3 regions of the Paenibacillus sp. NPDC056933 genome follow, and region 2 is predicted to be linked to each of the others. Evidence: riboswitches for the same ligand, from Rfam matches in the RefSeq annotation. Region 2 holds a riboswitch; each other region holds the start of a gene.
The links. Region 2 has a riboswitch for cyclic di-AMP ahead of ACFTRD_RS31935 (C40 family peptidase). Riboswitches for the same ligand answer to the same signal wherever they lie in the genome.

Region 1 (2,268 bases), on a different contig from region 2:
GCATTTCGCAAACAAATCTTACATACCGGAGACATTATTCGCAATTTGGCGGGTTACACTCCCAAGATGATCCGACCACCTTATGGAGACATTAACGAACAACAGCTGCAATGGGCAGCCAAACAACATTACAGCATTGTGAACTGGAACGTTGATTCCCTGGACTGGAAGGGCCTAAGCAAAGACAAAGTAAAGAAAAACATTCTGTCGGCCGTTAAACCCGGTTCCATTGTTTTGCAGCATGCAGGTGGCGGGGTGGGTTCGAATCTAAACGGCACTATCGAGGCGCTGCCTGAAGTTATTGAGGAATTGCGTAATCGGGGGTACGAGCTGGTCACTTTGGACGAAATGCTGGGCCTGCCAAAGGGCAAGTAGGATCTGTTTGTGAGGAGTTCGTATAAAACAAAAGGGTGTCCTTCAATCACATTACCGTGACAGAAGGACACCCTATGCTAATTAGTAAGTTCAAAGTACAGTTGCACTGGATATGTGCAGCTAGTTTGTGTTGTTATTTTAAAATGTAAAGTTCAACATCCTGAATACCAAATGTACTCACAGACTGTTGGCTTCCCGGAATAAAGATATCAATCCTATGACCTTTAATAGCACTCCCCACATCCCGGGCCGTAGCAACAAATGCCTGTTTCGGAAGTCCTGGATGTGTATGACCCGTTACGAGGACCTTCGTACCCAGTGGAATAATACTCGGGTCTACTGCGATTGTGCCCAATTCGAGCGGATTACCGAAGTAATCTACAGCACCCCATCCTCCATTTTCTGAAGGGTCGGCAGAGTATGCGGTTGCTTTTACATCGACTGACTTGCTGTAGTCAAATGTTTTTCCCCAGGCTTGGACTACCTTGTTACCTGCGTTGACATCAAGGCTGGCTGTAGTTATTGTTTTTGCGTTTGTAGCCGCTGCTGCAGATACTGCGTTTGTTTTGCCTGGAATCGTAATTTCCAAACCGCCGTAGATGTTGTAAGCGGAAATGTCACTGTTAGCTTTAATGAGTGTGTTTAACCCAACTCCATATTGCTTGGATAAGGTGTAGAAGGTATCCCCCTCTTTGGCCACATGAACTGAATCAGCGTGAGCCGGAACCGCCTGAATTAGCATTGCTGCTGTCAGCAAAGCTGTTGCTGTTTTGGCTATACGTTTCTTGTTAATCATGGTCTTCCTCCCTCATTGTGCCTGCGAAGTTAGTTGTCGGATTCGGATGGAGGAGACCACCCTATAGGTCCTAATTACATCAAAAGCTATATGTACGCCCTAATTCACCCCAAGCAGCGTGCCATCTTTCTTCCCCTGCACATTCTGCATCATTACATCCCCCACACTTCCTGTCCGGAAGTTTCGGCAGGAACAAATATATCACAATTTTGTAACCATGAGTCGTAGTAAATGTTACCAAATGGAGAAACAGTTCATCACAAATGCTGAAAATATGCGAATCTTTCAACATACAGTCTGACTGAAGTTGTTCCTTTGATGACAGAAACGTTACTTTCTATGTAAATTCATTCTTATGTTCACATGACAAAACAGCCTTGACGACTGTGTGTCGACAAGGCTGTTTTGTCAAGTTTGAATTAAATTAGAGCACTTTGGCAAGGAAGTCCCGTGTACGGGCATGCTTGGGTTCACCAAACACTTCAGCAGGGGTTCCTTCTTCTACAATGACCCCGCCATCCATAAACAGGATACGATCTCCTACTTCGCGAGCAAAGCCCATCTCATGCGTTACAATAACCATTGTCATACCACCTTCAGCAAGACGCTTCATGACATCCAGCACCTCACCGACCATTTCAGGATCAAGTGCAGAAGTTGGCTCGTCAAACAGCATGACATGCGGCTGCATTGCAAGAGCTCTTGCAATAGCGATCCGTTGTTTCTGACCACCGGAAAGCTGATTCGGATAAGCGTCTTTTTTGTCGGACAGGCCGACCGTCTTGAGCAACTCTGCCGAGATTTGTTCAGCTTCCTTAACGGATTGCTTTTTCACTTTGATGGGAGCGATTGTAATGTTCTGCTGCACCGTTTTGTGCGGAAACAGGTTGAAGTGCTGGAACACCATGCCCATTTTTTCACGAGTCGCGTTGATGTTGTGTTTGGGATCTGTGATTGACACACCTTCAAAATTAATTTCGCCGGAAGTCGGCTGCTCCAGCAGGTTCAGGCAGCGTAAAAATGTACTTTTTCCCGATCCGGACGGACCGATGACCACGACAACCTCACCTTTGCCTATTGTTACGTTAATGCCCTTG
Region 2 (2,268 bases):
CATCCATACAACTGCACGCTCCTCTCATTGTGAACAAGCTATAATGATTTTGAATTTGTCCATATAGATATGTCATTCCATAGCTAAGCTTGTTTTCACTCTACAAAAGAGGCGTTCATTTGGCAAGTCCTCGTTTTTGAAAAAAATTGAAACAAAAGTTCTGGTAAATTCGTTTATATTAGAGTGGGATGGGTAAAAACATTATAAGAGCGCGGACGAAGCAATACAAAATAGCTCTATAATAAAGTAAAGGTTAGGTTTGATAGCTTATCCCGAATACTTTTGAAGGAAACAAAGCACAAAAAAACCGCCGGATACATTCCTGCGGAGAATGTACCAGACGGTTCTATTATGCTTCGTTACAGTAGTGTTATGGTTACAGCATGACGTTGCTCAGCTTGTCCCTAGTCGATGGCCAAAGTCTCATATGCGTCCGTGCTCATAATCCGTTTAGCGCCAACATAGCGGTTGGCCCAGTAGCTTTCACTCAAAGCGCTGATTGTTACTCCCTTAGAAGAAGAGGAGTGTGCAAACTTTCCATCTCCTACGAAGATCCCTACGTGCGAAACCCCTTTACCCGTTGTATTGAAGAATACCAGATCGCCTGGTCTCATTTCCATACGGGATACCGAGTCACCCATGTCGAATTGGGAACTGGATTGGCGAGCCAGATCAATGCCCAGCTTGTCGAATACATAACTTGTGAACCCAGAGCAATCAAAGCCGTTAAGCGTTGTTCCCCCGCTTTTGTATGTAGTTCCCATTGCTGAATCAATGACTTGGTCCATTTTTGAATCTGCGAATGCGCTGCTCGCTCCAAGCGATAATGCGAATGTAAGGCTGAGAACAGCTGCGGTTAATTTCTTTTTAAACAAGAGATATACCCCTTCCAATGCCTGCGAGGTTAGCTTAAGGATTCGGTTGAAGGTCCCCTATGATCCCTCTGTTGCAAGATCAATTCACCCATAACTGGTTCCCCCGCTTCCCAGGTGCTAGGAATTTGGCTATGCTAGTTATGCACCTGTGAAATCAAGAAATGACGATTAAATTTTAAGTAGTTACAAATATGAAGGTAAAGATTACAAAGTTGTTACTAAAAACTCACTGCGATTATTGTAACAGAGGTATATCAGTTTGGCAACGTTTAGCAATAAATTTAGCAAAAAAAACCTCGACCTTTGACGGGGAAAGGTCGAGGTTTGCTTATGTAGCAACATTTGGCGAATGTAGCCTTTACATAGAGAGGTTAATCATTTTTAACCGTTCATACTAACCTTTGACCGTCTTGGACTGCCATAATCGGAAGTGCGCACATATTTTCCATAGACTGAGCAGACATCTGGCGAGTGGATACGTCTGTTGTAGTATAAGACCGGTTAAACCGGTTACTAACCATGAGGCAGAAGTAAAGGCTCCAAAGACCAGCAGATGGAGTCCGCCCAGAAGAATAGCGATACCGCTTAGAGCGATGACATGACGTAGTGCTATCCATACAGCATGTAAGGTGCCGCGGACTCCGCCTTCCTCGTCAGGAGCTGAGATACCAAACTGCATATAGAGCAGGGCATAATGGATAACCCACCCGTATATAATCCAGCCAGCCACGTAGGGAATGCCGGGCAAGAGCAGATGTAATGAATGAAAGCCGTCCATAAAAATGGAGTACAGTTTGGGTACGAGCCAGTAGGCAGGCAGCAGCAGTAATATTGTGCGAATGGTGTACAGCAACAGCATCGGTTTCCAAAGATGTTTAATTCCGCGCATGAATGGAACGCGTTCTTCTGAATGATTAAAATGCTGGAGCGAATAGAGCAGACCTGCCTGAATGAGAGGGCTAATGAGCATTCTCAGCAGCAACATGGCCCCCAGAATCCAAAGATAGCGATGAACCTCCGGACTCGTTGACAGGCTGAGCTGGCTCTCCATTTTGAATAACATCGTGCTTAACTCTCCAACATCAGGCTCCGGATAACGCAGGAGCAAAGGGACCACAGCCGACTGTACCATTTGATAGAGGAAGTATCCCCATATTAGTTGATAGATAAATAAGAGAGCTGCAATGAACATATGCTGACGGACGAGAAACCAGCCTTCACGTATTTTTGCTTTCATTGTATCCACCTCACCATGACAGACTTCCGAATATGGCCTCTATAAGTTTGGTTGCGCTCATGCTCCAGCGGGATTTGGTTGGCTCATCCAGTCCGGCTTTCAGAAAATTGTTCATATGCCGATTCTCCAGTACAATCGTGTACAGCGGATCTGTCA
Region 3 (2,268 bases), on a different contig from region 2:
GGCCGGAATGATATCATTATCAATCCGATCTCCAATCATAACCGCTTCTTCTGGTTTACACCCTGCCTGTTTTAGCGCCACAGCATACAACCCAGGATCAGGCTTGGACACTCCTTCTTCAGCCGAACAGGCCAGCACATCGACATACTTGCGCAAACCGTAGCTATCCAGTCGACTCTCTGTTCCCGGGCTTTGATTGGCAATAATGCCAATCTTATAGTGCTGCGACAACGTCTGGAGAACAGAGCTGGCTGACGCGAAGGGGCGCTCAAGCTCTTTGCGGAACTTCAGCTTCTCCTGGATCTGTTCGCGGTGCCCCTCATCACTGATTAGGGTTCGAATAGCCAATTTCATCGGCCATTGCTCGTAATTTCGGTAAGAGGCGGCAAATATTTCCCGCACCGTCTGCATCTCCACCTGATAACCAAGCGCACAAGCCTCACGCACGAACTGACCGATAATATCATCCACCGGCTCCCATTCGTCCACGAGCGTATCCCCCACATCAAAGAACAACCATTGTATCCCACGTACTTCCGGCACGCCTATTCCTCCTCGTTAGCCACAGGAAATTCTTATCCCCATTTCCCAAACCATAAAAAAGAAGACCCACCATCATGCATGAGTCTCCTCAAGATTCCGTTTATTTATGATTTCAATTATAACAGGCAGCTGACACCGGATCAATCACAGGTATGGAACAGGAACAACAACTAAACACTACCCATTAAGCAGGAACCCCACTTCCCCATTTAAAGAGTACACAATCCGGTCAGCTCCCATCCCCCGATAGATCCCTTTCGGATGGCTCTGTTCTGTAATGACACACAAGGACTTGGATGTCCATGAGCGGCAGATCTGCAAATATCGACAGGTCAGGTTTAGGCTATTTTCAAAAATAAAAACATTGCCGACACTCCCTTGCGGCAAAAACCATTTCTGAGCTGCAGCCGTGTTCATGCGAATGACATGCTCCACACCGATTCTCCGGAGCCTGCGCTCTTCACCTGCACTGTTGGTCAGAACGGCAAACGGCATTTTTTTGTACATCAGCAATTTGATAAATTTACGTCCTGCTTCATTTGGAGCAGTCACTAAGATCATCTCTTTATCCATCATTCGTTCCTCCCTTGGCGTGAAAAGACAACAAAAAAGAAGCGTGGGGGACCAAGGCCTCCCGGACGCTTCTTCATTAATCCACAGCAAAAAGACACTATGAACCAGCGTACGGCTTGTTGCCTCTCCCTTTAACGCTTACGAGGTTAGCTGACGGATTCGGACGCGAGAGTCGCCCTATTTCCGGCTGTCACCGGAAAATTCACCCCATGGATGCCTACTGTCCTGGACAGTTCATCCTGTTGGTTCCCCCGTTTCCCACCCATGAATGAATGGAAACTCAGCGATTAAAACATCGTTCCTTTGTGAACATAATCAGAGCGATATTATCGTTTGTTTCGTTTTTCATGTAAAATTTAATTTAATTGGAATTACGATATGAATCATACACCCATGCCCTATCGGTGTAAAGTCTGTGCAGATCACCGAATCGACGGATTTTTGCCATTTCGCATCAATAATAACGCTTACAACATATCCATTCTCTACCCATCTCGTCAAAGCTCTCTAATTCTCCCTTTAGCGAAATTCACATAGCTAATCATTCACAGTTCATACACGGAAGGCTTACATTGTGCTTAAAAAAGAAATTTAAATTTTGCAATATTTAATTGCAATCAATATAATAGGAGATAAGAAGAATATGAAATGGAGGCGATTCTCATATCAGTCTACGACTACAAAGTAAACACCCTTCGCGGTCAGGAAGTTGAAATGTCCAACTATCGTGACAAAGTACTGCTTATCGTGAACACAGCAAGTCAATGCGGTCTCACACCCCAATTTAAAGGGCTGCAAGAACTTCAGGACAAATTCAAAGACTCCCCGTTTGAAGTGCTCGGTTTTCCAAGCAACCAGTTCGCACAGGAAAAAGGTTCTTCCGATGATATTGCCGAGTTCTGTCAGATGAACTACGGTGTCAGCTTCCCGATGTTTGAGAAAATCGATGTGAACGGTTCAAGCGCTCATCCTCTATTTCAGCATCTTACCAAAGAAGCACCGGGCGTACTTGGCTCCAAAGCTATCAAATGGAACTTCACCAAATTCCTTGTGGATCAAAATGGACGTGTTCTGAAACGGTATGCCCCCAAAACAACACCTGATAAAATTGAAGCAGATATTAAAGAATTGCTCAAATAACAAGATAACGAT

Region 1: another riboswitch for cyclic di-AMP. It lies ahead of ACFTRD_RS15970 (3D domain-containing protein); the one in region 2 lies ahead of ACFTRD_RS31935 (C40 family peptidase).
Region 3: another riboswitch for cyclic di-AMP. It lies ahead of ACFTRD_RS03030 (HAD family hydrolase); the one in region 2 lies ahead of ACFTRD_RS31935 (C40 family peptidase).

What each region holds. Positions count from the first base shown of each region.
Region 1 is NZ_JBHUQN010000002.1:223,813-226,080, forward strand. It holds gene ACFTRD_RS15965 (polysaccharide deacetylase family protein) at 1-375, shown strand, start outside; gene ACFTRD_RS15970 (3D domain-containing protein) at 509-1,171, opposite strand; cyclic di-AMP (ydaO/yuaA leader) riboswitch at 1,174-1,370, opposite strand; gene ACFTRD_RS15975 (amino acid ABC transporter ATP-binding protein) at 1,596-2,268, opposite strand, start outside.
Region 2 is NZ_JBHUQN010000012.1:29,223-31,490, reverse strand. It holds gene ACFTRD_RS31940 (GNAT family N-acetyltransferase) at 1-7, opposite strand, end outside; gene ACFTRD_RS31935 (C40 family peptidase) at 405-875, opposite strand; cyclic di-AMP (ydaO/yuaA leader) riboswitch at 879-1,016, opposite strand; gene ACFTRD_RS31930 (hypothetical protein) at 1,270-2,112, opposite strand; gene ACFTRD_RS31925 (M1 family metallopeptidase) at 2,123-2,268, opposite strand, start outside.
Region 3 is NZ_JBHUQN010000001.1:704,977-707,244, reverse strand. It holds gene ACFTRD_RS03035 (HAD family hydrolase) at 1-543, opposite strand, end outside; gene ACFTRD_RS03030 (HAD family hydrolase) at 721-1,119, opposite strand; cyclic di-AMP (ydaO/yuaA leader) riboswitch at 1,237-1,412, opposite strand; gene ACFTRD_RS03025 (glutathione peroxidase) at 1,780-2,256, shown strand.